2 regions of the Ruminiclostridium herbifermentans genome follow, and region 1 is predicted to be linked to the other one. Evidence: riboswitches for the same ligand, from Rfam matches in the RefSeq annotation. Region 1 holds a riboswitch; the other holds the start of a gene.
The links. A riboswitch is a leader RNA that binds a small molecule or an ion and turns the genes downstream of it on or off. The one in region 1 is predicted to bind FMN.
Positions count from the first base shown of each region.

Region 2: it holds a riboswitch for FMN, as region 1 does, so the genes downstream of both, EHE19_RS18640 (ECF transporter S component) here and ribD (bifunctional diaminohydroxyphosphoribosylaminopyrimidine deaminase/5-amino-6-(5-phosphoribosylamino)uracil reductase RibD) in region 1, are expected to answer to the same signal.

Region 1 covers NZ_CP061336.1:993,891-1,001,549, forward strand. Annotated here, with positions in the region: gene EHE19_RS04405 (Ig-like domain-containing protein) at 66-1,064, opposite strand; FMN riboswitch at 1,354-1,468, shown strand; gene ribD (bifunctional diaminohydroxyphosphoribosylaminopyrimidine deaminase/5-amino-6-(5-phosphoribosylamino)uracil reductase RibD) at 1,908-3,017, shown strand; gene EHE19_RS04415 (riboflavin synthase) at 3,017-3,679, shown strand; gene EHE19_RS04420 (bifunctional 3,4-dihydroxy-2-butanone-4-phosphate synthase/GTP cyclohydrolase II) at 3,819-5,057, shown strand; gene ribH (6,7-dimethyl-8-ribityllumazine synthase) at 5,060-5,527, shown strand; gene EHE19_RS04430 (PilZ domain-containing protein) at 6,291-6,923, opposite strand; gene EHE19_RS04435 (GNAT family N-acetyltransferase) at 7,363-7,659, shown strand, end outside.
Region 2 covers NZ_CP061336.1:4,588,576-4,596,234, reverse strand. Annotated here, with positions in the region: gene EHE19_RS18665 (glycoside hydrolase family 94 protein) at 1-58, opposite strand, end outside; gene EHE19_RS18660 (methyl-accepting chemotaxis protein) at 303-1,778, shown strand; gene EHE19_RS18655 (acetylxylan esterase) at 1,953-2,915, opposite strand; gene EHE19_RS18650 (glycoside hydrolase family 3 protein) at 3,129-5,048, shown strand; gene EHE19_RS18645 (hypothetical protein) at 5,336-5,629, opposite strand; gene EHE19_RS18640 (ECF transporter S component) at 5,935-6,486, opposite strand; FMN riboswitch at 6,653-6,781, opposite strand; gene galU (UTP--glucose-1-phosphate uridylyltransferase GalU) at 6,968-7,659, shown strand, end outside.

The sequences.
Region 1 (7,659 bases):
TGTAATTATAAAGTGAATAACATTATTTGTTACTCAAATGCAGCATTAGGGCAAAACCGAACATATTATTTAGTTATATGAACGGTACACTTTACTTTAGTTCCGTCTTCAGATGCGTATATGTATGCTGTACCTTTCTTAATGGCTGTAATTGTTCCTGTTGAATCTACTTTTACAACATTGGAATTGCTTGTGGACCATACAGGAGATAAACCAGAAGAAACTTTTGCTGTTATTTTTGCAGAAGTACCTTCTTTTAGAGTTATTTCTGATGAACTTAAAGTTATAGTCGGCTTTTCAACAACAACTGTGCAGCTTTTTGACACACCATCAACAGTAGCGGTGATAGTAGCAGTTCCATGCTTTATTGCTGTCACATTACCTAAGGCATCTACGGTAGCAACACTTTTTTTGTTAGTTCTCCAGACTGGACTTATACCAGAAGAGACAGTTGCAGAGAGTTTGGATTTCTGACAGCGGTATAATTTAATGCTAGTGCTGTTAAGCGATATTGTGGGGGATTTTACTTTGATTTTGCAGGTAGAACTGCTTCCGTCAGCGGTTGCTGTTATTGTTGCTTCACCAGGCTTTATGCCAATTACTTTGCCGTTTTCATCAACTGTAGCAATACTTTTTTTATTACTTTTCCATGTGACTTTTGAATTGTTTGAGGTGGTTGCTGAAAGCTTTATGGTCTGGTTTCTCTCAATGGAAGCACTTGTTTTACTAAGGGTGACTTTTGTTTTGTTTACGGTAACCTTACAAGCGGCTTCTGCATTTTTTATCTTAGCTGTAATTGTTACTGTTCCGGATTTTTTGGCAGTGACTAAACCATAAGTATTAACAGAGGCAATACTTGAATCACTGCTTTTCCAGGTGGGATCTTTAGCATTAGAAGTCAGTGCAAATATATAAAATTGATTGCCTATATCAACAACTGCGGAATATTTTGATAGTAAAATAAAGGATAAGGATGAACTTGCATACAAAGTTTGAATTGGAATTGAAAAAATAGTGATAAAACATAATATTAATGCTAATAGGGTTTTTTTAGTTTTTGACATTAGAATCCTCCATTCATAGAATGTGAGGAATAAATGAAAATATATTGATAAACAGCAAACTTGAGTTAATTTTAACATAGGTGTATAAAAATGTAAACAAATATTTCGGATGCATAAACTAGAAAACTTTTACGCTTTTATGTCTTGGGAAATAATATTGCAGAGTATTTCTAAATACCTTGACTATAGAATACAAAAATGGTAAATTTGAATAAATGTTTTGATTAGATTCGAAATAAAGATTACTATAAAAGTGTTGTTATTTAATAAAAAACTTAAAAACTGAATATTAGTTCTTCAGGGAGAGGTGAAATTCCTTATCGGCGGTATAGCCCGCGAGCCGTAAAGGCTGATCTGGTTAGATTCCAGAGCCGACAGTATAGTCTGGATGAGAGAAGAATTTATTATGCTTATATATTGCTTTTATTAGTTTGCCCAGCCCTGAAGTTTACGCTTCAGGGTTTTTTACGCACTTTTTTGCTTTAGTAGTGCCTATATAAATGTTAGTAAGAAAATTTAAGTTTACATTTCTTGTATTCATAAGGCCACTAGCATTTTTAATAATACCTTGTACGAAAATAGTGCGTTTTCTAGTTAAAAACTACAAGTGGTTACCTGATGGTATGCTTAAAGTGGAATTATTAAAATGCGAGAATCTCTGTAAGAAACTTTATGAGGTTTATGCAAATATTTTTATTAACATGGTACGTTAAGATATAAAAAAAACAATTTTTTGTTGAATGTTTAAAATGGAACTGTAAAAAGCAATAGTAATTTTTAAACAAGGCTTTTCTACCGAAGCTTTAATATAATTTTTGTGCCTAATAGAAAAGGGAGGATATTATGAGCAGGCATGAAGTTTTTATGAAAAGGGCAATACAGCTTGCTAAAGGAGGCTGGGGGAAAACTAATCCCAATCCTCTAGTTGGTGCTGTAATTGTCAGGGACGGCGAAATTATTGCAGAGGGTTATCATCAAGCACTAGGAGGTCCTCATGCAGAGGTGGAAGCTATTAATAATAGCAAGCAGGATGTAAAAGGGAGTACTATTTATGTTAATTTGGAACCATGCTCACATTATGGGAAAACGCCCCCTTGCGCTTTAAAATTAATTGAAGCTGGAATAAAAAAAGTAGTAATAGCAATGCAAGACCCCAATCCATTAGTATCTGGAAAGGGAATAAAAATGTTAAGAGATGCTGGGATTGAAGTAATAGAGGGAATTCTTGAAAAAGAAGCTAGAGTACTAAATGAGATATTTATAAAATATATTAGTCAAAATATGCCTTTTGTAATAATGAAAACTGCCATGACACTAGATGGAAAAATAGCTTCTGTTAGCGGTGACTCAAAGTGGATTTCATCAGAAAGTTCAAGGCAGCAAGTACATGTTATAAGAGATAGGGTATCCGCTATTATGGTCGGAATAAATACAGTGCTTGTTGATAACCCTGCACTTACTACTAGGTTAAATAATGGAAGAGGAAGGGATCCAATTAGAATTATAGTTGATAGTAAGGGGAGAATACCTATTGATAGTCAGGTCATTAATGTGGATTCTTCATCTGGTGTAATACTTGCTACCACATCATTAATTGATAATGAAAAGGAAAAGCAGCTTAAAGATAGAGGAGTACAAATTCTGAAACTTGATAATCCAAGCTGTAAAGGGTATGTAGATTTAAATAAACTGATGCACGAATTATACAAGCTTGAAATTGACAGTGTGCTTTTAGAGGGTGGAGGCAACCTAAATGCTGCTGCATTAAATTGTGGAATTGTTGATAAAGTAATGTTTTTTATTGCCCCCAAAATAATCGGGGGAATAGATGCAAAAACTCCTATTGAGGGAGAAGGAATAAGGCTAATGAAGGATGCTATTTCACTGAAAAATTTAAATATTCAAAGATTTGACGAGGATATTCTTATAGAGGGATATGTGAAAGGAGAATAATGTTTACAGGTATTGTAGAGGAAATAGGTAATGTAAAAAAAATAGTATATGGAAGTTCATCCATAAAGCTTTCAATAAATTGCTCTAAGATTCTTGAGGATGTGAAAATTGGCGATAGCATTGCTGTAAATGGAATATGCCTTACAGTAGTTGAACTGGATTCCTCATGGTTTTCTGTTGATGTTATGCCTGAAACTATGAGAATGACAAGCCTTAGCAGACTAAAATTATCTGATAAGGTAAATTTGGAAAGGGCCTTGAAATTATCAGATAGGTTAGGAGGGCATATTGTTTCAGGTCATATTGATGGTACAGGAATAATTAAAGACATTGTTAGGGAAGATAATGCAATATGGATTACTGTTGAGGCAGCAGATTCACTAATGAGATATATTATTTACAAGGGCTCTGTGGCACTTGACGGCACTAGCCTTACTGTCGCCTATATTGATGAAAATTCCTTTAAAGTTTCATTAATACCACATACAGCAGGAAACACTATTCTTGGACTATTAAAAGTCGGTGACATAGTAAATGTTGAGTGTGATGTTATAGGTAAATATGTTGAAAAGCTTTTGAATGGAAACAAGCAAGATTTAACTATACAAAGCACAAAAAAAGATATATCCATTGATTTTCTTAGAAGTAACGGATTTGCTTAAGTATTTTTTGTATTATTAATGTTTAGCTGGCTAGAAAAGATTGCATGAAGTAATTAGGCCCCAAAAGCTTGCTTTATGTTAATAGATTGATGAAATAGATACAGAAGTCAGCAATTATGTGTTTAATGGAGGGAAGTATATGAGTTTTAATTCTATCGAAGAAGCTATAGAGGATATCAAACAAGGTAAAATGGTATTGGTTTTGGATGATGAAGACAGAGAAAATGAAGGAGACCTTTTAATGGCAGCTGAAAAGGTGACACATGAACATGTGAATTTTATGGTTACCTATGGAAAGGGATTAATATGTGTACCTATAACAGAAGAACATGCCCGTATTCTAGAACTTAAGCCAATGGTGGATATAAATACCGAAACTATGAAGACATCTTTTACAGTTTCAGTGGACCATAAAGATTCAACAACTGGAATATCAGCATATGAAAGGGCAAATACAATAAAGGAATTGGCAAATCCTGAAGCAGTGAGCAGTGACTTTCTAAGACCTGGGCATATTTTTCCTTTGATTGCAAGAGAAGGAGGAGTGTTAAAACGCTCAGGACATACAGAGGCAGCTATAGATTTAGCAAGGCTTGCAGGATTATATCCAGCAGGAGTTATTTGCGAAGTAATGAATGATGATGGTACTATGGCAAGATTACCTGAATTAATGGAATTTTCTAAAAAGCATTCCATTAAAATTATTACAGTTGCTGACCTAATTAGCTATAGAAGGGATAAAGAAAAGGTAATTAAAGCGGCTGCTGAGGCAAAACTCCCCACGAAATATGGAGAGTTTAAAATTGTTGCATACGAAAACATTATTAATGGTGAGCATCATGTTGCTTTGGTAAAGGGTGATATAAAAAATTCTAATGAGTCAGTATTGGTAAGAGTACATTCCGAATGTTTAACAGGAGATGCCTTTCACTCACAAAGATGTGATTGTGGGGAGCAGTTAGAAGCAGCTCTAAATCAGATAAGTGAAGAAGGCAGGGGAGTACTTTTATATATGCGCCAGGAAGGGCGTGGAATAGGTTTAGTAAATAAAATACGTGCCTATGAACTTCAGGATAAAGGCAAGGACACAGTTGAAGCCAATGTGCTATTGGGATTTGCTCCAGACTTAAGAGAATATGGTACAGGAGCACAGATTCTTTATGATTTGGGCGTAAGAAAAATAAGGCTTTTAACAAATAACCCAAAGAAAATTGTTGGACTAAGCGGATATGGACTTGAAATTGTAGAGAGAGTTCCAATTCAGCTGGCTCCAAAAGAGGCTAATAAATTTTATATGAAAACAAAAAAAGAAAAAATGGGCCATATACTTAGTGGCTTTGATAAAGACTTAAATTCAATTAAAAATCAGGGGGAATAAAAATGTCAATAAAAACTTATGAGGGAAAATTAGTAGCAAATGGGTTGAAATTTGGTGTTGTTATAGGTCGTTTTAATGAATTTATCAGCAGTAAATTATATGGTGGAGTGGTTGATGGTTTGGTCAGACATGGAGCTGATGAAAAGGATATTGAGGCAGCATGGGTGCCAGGAGCCTTTGAAATTCCGCTAGTTGCACAGAAGCTTGCTGCTTCAAAAAAGTATGACGCAGTAATATGCATAGGTGCTGTAATCAGAGGCTCAACAGCACATTTTGACTTTGTTGCAAGCGAGGTATCCAAAGGAATTGCAAAGGTTTCATTAGACACAGGAGTTCCTGTAATATTCGGTGTCCTAACTACTGACACTATTGAACAGGCTATAGAAAGAGCAGGCACAAAGGCTGGCAATAAAGGCTATGATGCGGCAGTTACTGCAATTGAAATGGCTAATTTGTTGAAGCAGATATGACAGCAGGGGATGAGTTAGTTGGAGTCTTAACAAAAAAGAAACTCATAGGGTTTAGATTATTAAAAAGTATGAAATAATATGGGTAATAGGTTGCCGTAATTTTTTTACGGAAATCTATTGCCCTTTGTTGTGTTAACAAATACCACACGTTTTACGTGTGGTCATGACTTAAGTATTCAGTATACTAATAATCTATTAAAGTATCTAAAAATTAATTTCCAAGTTGCCAAATTATTATACTAATTTGATTTCAAATTATCTAAGAAATTTAATTAACTAACTCAAAATTCATATATACTAAAGAACTTGGAAATGCTGATGTTGTTAGCTTTCTAAATAAAGTATATAGGTTTTTGTATATAATAAATTTTAATATGTTGAAAATGTAATGTTATATTTAATAAAGTATTACTTATTTTTGCATGGAAGCAGTATAGATATGAATAAAAAATTTTACCTAAAATTTCAAGTTTTAATGGTATATCAAACTGGGAAGTTTGAGTTAGAATATAACTATGCAAGAAAATGCCCCTCACTTCTATAAGTGGAGGATACTTTTTTGCTTTTCAGAAGGTGAGAATATCTCACGCCCCGCTTACACGCAGCTAAATGTAATAATTCGAAAATAATGTATGTACGAACAAGGTGCATTTTCCAGCAACAATAACCACAAGTGGTTTTTGATGGTGTATAAAATATTTACAATCAAAAAATTTCATTTTGATGCTAGGAGTTATAAATCCAATAATCCTAATTACGTGTATTATTTGAAGGAGAAACATTTTACATTATAATCTACGAAAGAAGTATAAATTATAGAGAGTTCTTCTCTTAATATATTATAAATTTTTTTGTGAATACCAAAAATATCATTTTTATCAATAAGTATTTTTGCACCATACTCAAATCTATTGAAGTTTTTAGCTTTTCTTACTATTAATGCTTCAAATTTTGAAACATTATTACTTAAAAATACATTAATCTCAATAATGCTACCAATACTATAATTTGCAACAGAACATATACGCATACCAGAATAGCTAACATCTATAATACATGCATCTTCCCAATTAGGAGCACCAACTATTTTGACATCTGCAAGTAATGAAACGGGATGTCTGAAATATTTTCTTCTTAATTCTAGTACATCGGTTTTAACTTCTTTAGAATAAATAAGAAGGTTACCATCTGTGAAAGCAATAACTCTGCCTCCATAAATTTGTATCTCGTTATTCTTTCCTATTATTCCTAATAAAACTGGATCTCCCTTTAGCATGATAACATTTTTGCAGTCAGTGTCATCAAACCTGACAGTAACTAATTTACTAATATCACCACTAACTATTGAGCAATTCATTGTCCTTATTTTTGTATAATGCTTTAATACTAAGGTCATTTAGCATTCCTCCAATATCTTTAATATAGGTGCTTTTAATAAATAAAAAAATAAATGTCTTTAATCATACAGTAAGTAATCATATTAAAATTATACAGCAATTATCATAAAAAGCAATAATTATACAAATTTACATAAAATATATATCAAATAATGTAGAAATAAAAAGAATAATGTATTTATTCATCGTTTTACAAAAGTGATTTATTATTATATTATTCAAGAGGAGTGCAACATATTTTTATTTGCGTAAGTGGTGGGATGGATTATTCGGGCTATGTGGACCACCGCAAGGAATTATTGATTGAACGGATAAAACAATAAACCTTGGAACAGTATGTGTAGTTGAGTGTGATAAAAAGATAAAAATACTATCTGTTAGAATATCAATTTTTTAGCAGACATATTTATAGAAGGGGGAGACGACATGGAATTTGATATAGAAGTTAAAATAATAAAAGATAACAAAAAAAGGTTTTTGGATTTATTGCTTTTAGCAGATGAACAAGAAAACATGATTGATAGATATTTGGAACGAGGAGAAATGTTTGCCCTTTATGATGGCGATTTGAAAAGTATCTGTGTAGTAACTAAAGAAAGTGAGGGTATATATGAATTAAAAAGTTTAGCAACATATGAAAAATATCAAAAACAGGGATATGGAAGTAAATTAATTAAATATATATTTGAGTACTATAAAGACAAATGCAGAACAATGTATGTTGGTACTGGAGAA
Region 2 (7,659 bases), 1.2 Mb from region 1:
TATCAGGACGATTAATAACATACTCTTTTGATAATTCATCAAAGTAACCGTAATTCATTTTAAAAAGCACCTCCAAAAAATCTGAATACTTATATATTGTTTTAATATACACTTAGCAATAATAACATATATTTATTAAAAGTAATACTGAATTTAAACTAAAATGATAATAAAAAAAGGTTATAAAAAAATGTATTTTTTTGACAAAAATAGATGATATCAATTGTATAATTTTTAAAAAGTGGTAAAATATTCTTGTGTTATTTATTTTTTACATGCTATTTTAATAGAGGAGAAGAGTAATGATAGGAAACGATAATGAACATTTGACTAACAGGGTTGTATTAATAATAAATACTATTCTTAGTTTGTTTTTAGTTTTTGGCTATTTAGCTGAGTATTTCAAGGGTAATAGAAGTTTGCAGTATGTACTTATATTTGCTGCTACGGTAATTATTCCTATATCTATTGCAGTTATTATGTACATAAAAAATGCAGCAAATAAAAGAATTAAATACGTAACAATGATAGGGTATTTAATTGTATACTCAATTGCACTTACTACAGCTAGTACAAGGCTTGCATTTGTTTATATATTTCCTATTATAGTAATGTATCTGCTGTATTTCGACTTAAAGCTAACGGTTTACAGTTATTCGTATGTATTTATTCTTAATATGGCTGTAATAGTACAAAGCCTGTTTTTTAAAGGGGTAGATGCTAAAGGAATTACAGAATTAACAATTCAGTTTGCAGCAATTCTATTGTTTGGTATAGCTATTATACTTTCTACAAAGTTATCTAACAAACTATGCTTTGATAAAATTGATAATATAAAGTTACAACAGCAAAAACAAGAAGAAATTATTTCAAAAATATTAGAAGCTGCTAAAATTTTGGATTCAAATGCAAAAGAAGTACAAACCTTTATAGCTGAATTTAATATTTCAATAGGTCAAGTAAGCGGTGCAATTGATGAAATTTCAAAAGGTGCTCAAAACACCTCTGAAAATATGATGCAGCAGTCAGAAGCAACCGAAAAAATAAGAGAATTAATTCATGTGACATCAGGACTATCAAAACAAATGGGAGAATTATCAAATAACTCTATAAATGATGTAAATGAGGGATTAAAAGTTGTAAATCTACTTAATGATACAGCTGCAATAGTAAATGAAAGAAGCCTTAAAGTAGAAAAACAAATGGCAGAACTTGAGAGTAAAACAGCTGAAATATTAGGAATAACAACAATTATTTCAGATATTAGTGCACAAACTAATCTGCTTTCACTAAATGCATCTATTGAGGCGGCAAGAGCGGGTGAGGCTGGAAAAGGATTTGCGGTAGTTGCAGATGAGATTAGACAGCTTGCTGACCAGAGCAAGCAATCTTCAACTAAGATTTATACAATAATTAATGAATTAAATGAGACCGTAAAAAACTGTGTTGAGCAAATACATAGCATGAAAAATGCAAATCAGGAGCAAAATAAATTTATTGTTAGTACAAAAAATATCTATAGTCATATAAGCGAAAATACAAGTAAACTTTCCGACAATATTAAAGAGGTTAATTCTCAAATAGAAACAATTGTAGAATCAAACGAGTCAATTATTGATAGCATTAATAAGATAGCTGCAGTTAGTGAAGAGACTGCTGCAAGCTCAGAAGAGGCTAATGCTATGGCAAATGCGAACTTACAAAATGTTGAGGAATTAATGATAAAAATAAATGAAATTATTAGTACGGCAGATGAAATGAAGAGATATGTTAGTTAATATTGCGACATACAATAGAAAGGGTATCAGTCCATATAAGTTGACTGGTACCCCATTATATACATAAAAATATTGTGATTTATACAAAGTTATGTAATTACGTGTGCCATAATAATATTTCCCAAATTATCTTTTTGAAACAATTTTCTTAATAATTTTCTAAAATGATTTTTCTTAGTCCTGCAAATATTTCATCAAAGTACTTAACTTAGGGATTACAGTTGCTGGAATATGTTCATGACCAAAGTATCGGTGAACTGAGATTTCCTTAGAACATACCATATGGTTATATGCTGCGAAAACTGTGGAAGGTGGCACAATATCATCTACTAATCCTGCGCTTACCCAAGTATGACATTTGATTTTTGGAGCAAGATTCATAATATCAAAATATGATAGGGTTTTTTTAGCTTGTATCTCAATTTCAGGGGCCGAATTACGCCTAAAGAATTCATTTATTTCATTAAAGGGATTACTAAGAGCTACATCTATTGCTCTTTCAAAATTACATAGGAATGGTTCATCTGCAACCGCTACTACAGGGATATCGCTAAGTGCAGCTGAAGCTAGAGTTAAAGCGCCTCCTTGACTTCCGCCATGTACTCCAATTTTACTCCCATTAACATTATCAATTGACACAAGAACCTCCAATGCTCGAACTGCATCCATATAAACTGCTCTATAATAATATTCATTTGGATCTAGAATTCCCTTAGTCATCCATCCTGATGCAAATCCTGTTGAAGAAACTACATTATCAGAACTGTAACCTTGCTGGCCACGAACAAGAACTTGAAAAGCAGCATATCCATGCAATGCCCAATTAACAGTGTCTCCAACATTTCCATCGAAGCACCAATTGTAACCATGAAATAGCAATAATCCTGGATGTGGTCCTTCTTTATCAGGGATAGCAAAATAACCTTGAATATTTGCATTATTAAACCCAGTAAAATTAATAGTAAAAACCTTAACACCCTTAACAGGGAAATTAAATGGAGTTAAAGTATAATTAAGGGGTATTTTTGATAACTCCTTAAGCGAGTTACTCCAAAATTCGTCATAATCAGGCTGCCTTGTAAGGTCTGGCTTATAGGTTCTAAGCTGCTCAAGGGGTAAATCATAAGGTTGAAGCATTTTAAATTCCTCCTTTTGGTATAATAGCATTATTAGTATTTGTGTTTAATAATTTTCAAAGCTACTGTGCTGAGATGTTTAGCTTTAGCTAATTAAGCACGACTTAATAATTATAACTCTTATTTATTGTGATAAACAAGATAATAACTTTAATGTTGTAATTTAGGTTAAAATTTAATAATATTATATTACGACAAGGAGGAGGCATATAAATTGAAAAGAAGGTATATAACAAAAATTTCAGTGGTCTTTTTAGTACTAGGATTGCTTATTGGTTGCGATAATTCAAATGTTTCAACAGAAACACTTGATAAAAATAAATCAGCTATGAACACATCTGATTATATTCAACAGAATCAAGAAACAAATGTATTGTATGACAGTTCTAAAACGGTGGAGGAAAACATCCAGCTTTATTTGAATGAGATGACTCCTGAAGAAAAGGTTGGACAAATGCTACAGGTTGAGAGAAGAGCAATATCAATTGAAGATATAAAAAAATATTATATCGGATCAATATTTGCAGCAGGTGGCTCTACACCAGATGAAAATACCATGAATGAATGGAGTAAGATGACAAAAAACTATAAAGAGGCAGCTAAAGAAACTAGACTAGCCATTCCCATTTTGTTTGCCGTTGATGCAGTCCATGGTAATAATAATATGAAAGATACTGTCATTTACCCCCATAATATTGGACTAGGAGCTAGCAGAGATGCGGAACTAATAAAGAGAATAGCTGAGGATAATGCGAAGGAGTTAGCTGCAGCAGGTGTTGATTGGACATTTTCACCTACTGTTGCTGTTAGTAATGATATCAGATGGGGAAGAACATATGAATGTTACAGTGAGAATTCTGATTTAGTTAGTATAATGGCATTGCCATATATAACTACTCTACAGGCCAACGGCATTATTGCATGTGCAAAACACTATGTAGCAGATGGTGCTGTACAGTTTGGTACAGGCGATAACGGCTATCTATTGGATCAGGGTGACGCTAAAATAACCCATAAAGAATTGCATGATTATTATATTTCAATTTATAATGAGGCAGTTAATGCAGGAGTTAAAAGCATTATGGTGTCATATAGCAGCGTTAATGGGATAAAAAACCATGCAAATAGAAACCTAATACAAAATGTATTAAAGAATGATATAGGCTTTAAAGGACTGGTTATAAGCGATTATAACGGTATTCACCAATTAAACGGAGATTCTATGTACCAAAAGGTAGTTGAGGCAGTTAATGCTGGTATCGATGTTCTTATGGAAGATACTTCATGGAAAGAATGTCAGGAAGCCTTAATTAAAGCAATAGAAAATAAAGATATATCAGAGGATCGTATCAATGATGCTGTTTCACGAGTACTTAGAGTAAAAATGGAAATGGGCAAATTTGAAAACACAGAAGCTAAAGAAACGGAGTTTATTCTTAGGAATTATAAAAGTAAGCAAATTGCTGAAGAAGCAGTAAGGAAGTCATTAGTATTACTCAAGAATAAAAATAAGGTTTTGCCTTTAGATAAGAATAAAAAAGTAGCTGTGATAGGTCCAGCAGCAGATAATATTGGAGTACAGTGCGGAGGATGGACAAAAACATGGCAGGGCGGTCAAGATGACACAATAAAAGGTCGTTGGATGAGTGGTACAACTATTTTGGATGGTTTTAAAGAAATTGCAAGTAAAAATGGGGGCACAATTATTACAGAAACTGAAAAGTTAAAGGATGCAGATGTTATTGTGGTAGTATTAGGTGAATATCCATATGCCGAAGGCAAAGGTGATGATGATAGCCTCAGCCTAATACGAGGGACAGTACTAGAGGGTAATGAAACTGCACTTAAAGAAGCATATGCAGCAAAAAAGCCGATCGTTGTTATTCTTGTATCAGGAAGACCAAGAATAGTAACAGATGATATAAATAAATGGGATGGTTTTGTTGAAGCTTGGCTTCCTGGTACTGAGGGAGGAGAAATTGCTAAAGTACTGTACGATGAGTACGAGTTTGAGGCAAGATTACCAGTAACATGGCCAAAAGATTCTTCACAGCTTCCAATAACATTGAATAACCAGTCAAATGAATCCAATGTATTGTTCCCTTATGGTTATGGACTTAACATAAAAAAATAAAAAAATGGGTGATGAAGCATACTCTTGTGGAAGTTTTTTATTAGTTATCCACAACAATCTAAAGAGTAATTTTACTTTATTAACAGACTTATACACATTATACACATGCTATTTTGCACAGGATGCTAACATTGACATAATGCGTAAACACTTGATTTGTAGCATGTTTGAAAATTAATACATCACTTTTTTCACATATCCACATATTTAATTGAATGAAATATTGATAAGTTATCAACAGAAAAACGGCAGGGATAGTATAATCCCTGCCGTCTATTTGTTAGATTTTATAAATCGTCATCAATGTCATCGTCATCGAGCAATGCTGAGTCTGGCGAAAGCTTTTTTTCAGCATCTTCTATTTTTTCTAAGTACTCATCAATAAGGTCTACTGCCTCTGACTTACTAAGAGTATCAAAATTAATTTCGCTAATATCATCAGCTAACTGATCAGCTAATTCCTTGATATATTCAATCTGCTGAGGAGTAGCTAATTCAATCATTGTTTTAATGTGATTTTCACACTTTTTATTTGTACAACTTCCATTAACTATTAAAGAACCACATTTACAAAATTCCATAAACAATATCACCCCGCAATTATCGCATTAGTTAAATTATTATTTAGTAGGCTTTAGAATTTTTGACACCTGATAAAAAATAATAAATCAGATATTATATATAATAATACGTGCTATTGATTTCATTGTAAATATATAATTTCTATTTTTTTATTTTTTACCTAATTTAACAGTGTGTTTTTTGCCAAGAACTTATGTATATTAATATTTTAGAATATTTTCTTAGATTTTTCAAACATTGAATAGTGTGGAAATCTAAATTAATAAGTATAAGTACTGTTTGGCAATAATATGAGAAAACCGAGTTATTTATTGGTTATGCGTTCTAAAAGTACACCTATAGACTTATAGATTAAAAGCGTAATAATAGAATTTATACCTGCCTTCATGATGTTGAAGGGTAATATTGCAGGAACGATAAGCTGTTTAACAGTTTCAACCGTCATACCATAAAATAGTGGATTTATAATTAAATTTAATATAATCATTATTACTGTCATAGATAAGCTGCCAAGAATTAGACCTATAATGGCCCCTTTTAAAGTTCTTCTTTTAGAGTAAATACCAGCTGCGATACCAACTAGAGACGAAGTAGCAAAGATATGCATAATACAACCTACCCAGCCACTAGCACTACTGACTGTAAGAGCCTGTATTATTGAAGCAACTACAGTAAGGAGTATACCTGATAGAGGACCATAAATAAAACCTCCTATCAGAATAGGAATGTCGCCAGCATCATATTCTAAAAATGGTGCTAAGGGAAAAGGAAATCTTAATGGAGAAATGATAAGGATGATTGATATTGCAGTTAAAATGCCCATTGTTGTTAGTTTTTTCGTATTATTTTTATTCATAAAAACCTCCTTTAAGTAATAATTTTTGCGTATGTACGGATTGGTAAAAATTCAATTATTGGTGCTTATGAATACCCATTAATAGACCTATAGCAGCAGATTTTAAGATTGCTTACAAATACAGCCCTGTGGGAAATAATCCACAGGGCTTAGATTAAACTTCAATGTAATTCTTCTTCCATCCAGACTGTACTGTCGGCCACGGAATCTCACCGTGTCGGCTTTCGCTCGCGGGCTAATGCAGTATTTGCACATTACCGCCGGTAGGGAATCTCGCCCTGCCCTGAAGATACACAATATATTGTATTTACAAGCGAGATAATATCATAAAATTTTTATAAAGTCAAAGGCAATAATATGAAAATGATTTATATCCTCTATTATCAGAATAGGAAATACGCTATATTTATATTATGTGTTGTTAGTACAAAGAAATATGTGATAAAATTGGAATAAAGAATATAGTATTTTGGAGGATTTTATGAAGGTAAGAAAGGCAATAATACCAGCTGCAGGGCTTGGAACTAGATTCTTGCCTGCTACAAAGGCGCAACCAAAAGAAATGATTCCTATTGTGGACAAGCCGACAATACAGTATATTGTTGAAGAAGCTGCGAATGCAGGTATTGAGGATATACTTATAATTTCTGGTAGAAATAAAAGAGCAATTGAGGATCACTTTGATAAGTCATATGAGCTTGAAGAGGAACTACATAGAAAAGGTAAGCAAGAATTGCTAAGTGAGGTTCAAAGTATTTCAAATATTGCGAACATTCATTATATAAGGCAGAAGGAAGCAAAGGGGCTAGGGCATGCTATTTACTGTGCAAAGTCTTTTATTGGTGATGAACCATTTGCAGTAATGCTTGGCGATGATATAGTCCATTCAAAAACACCTTGTATAAAGCAGCTTATGAATGTTTACTCTGAATATAGAACAACTATTTTAGGAGTTCAAAAAGTACCGCTTCAAGATGTTACAAAGTATGGAATTATAGCTGGGAATCAGATTGATGAGAAAGTATATAAGGTTAAAGGGTTGGTAGAAAAACCTGAGGTTGAGCATGCACCTTCCAATATAGCTATATTAGGAAGATACATAATATCTCCGAGAATATTTGAATTTTTAGAATCAGCTACACCAGGTAAGAATGGTGAGATATGGTTAACCGA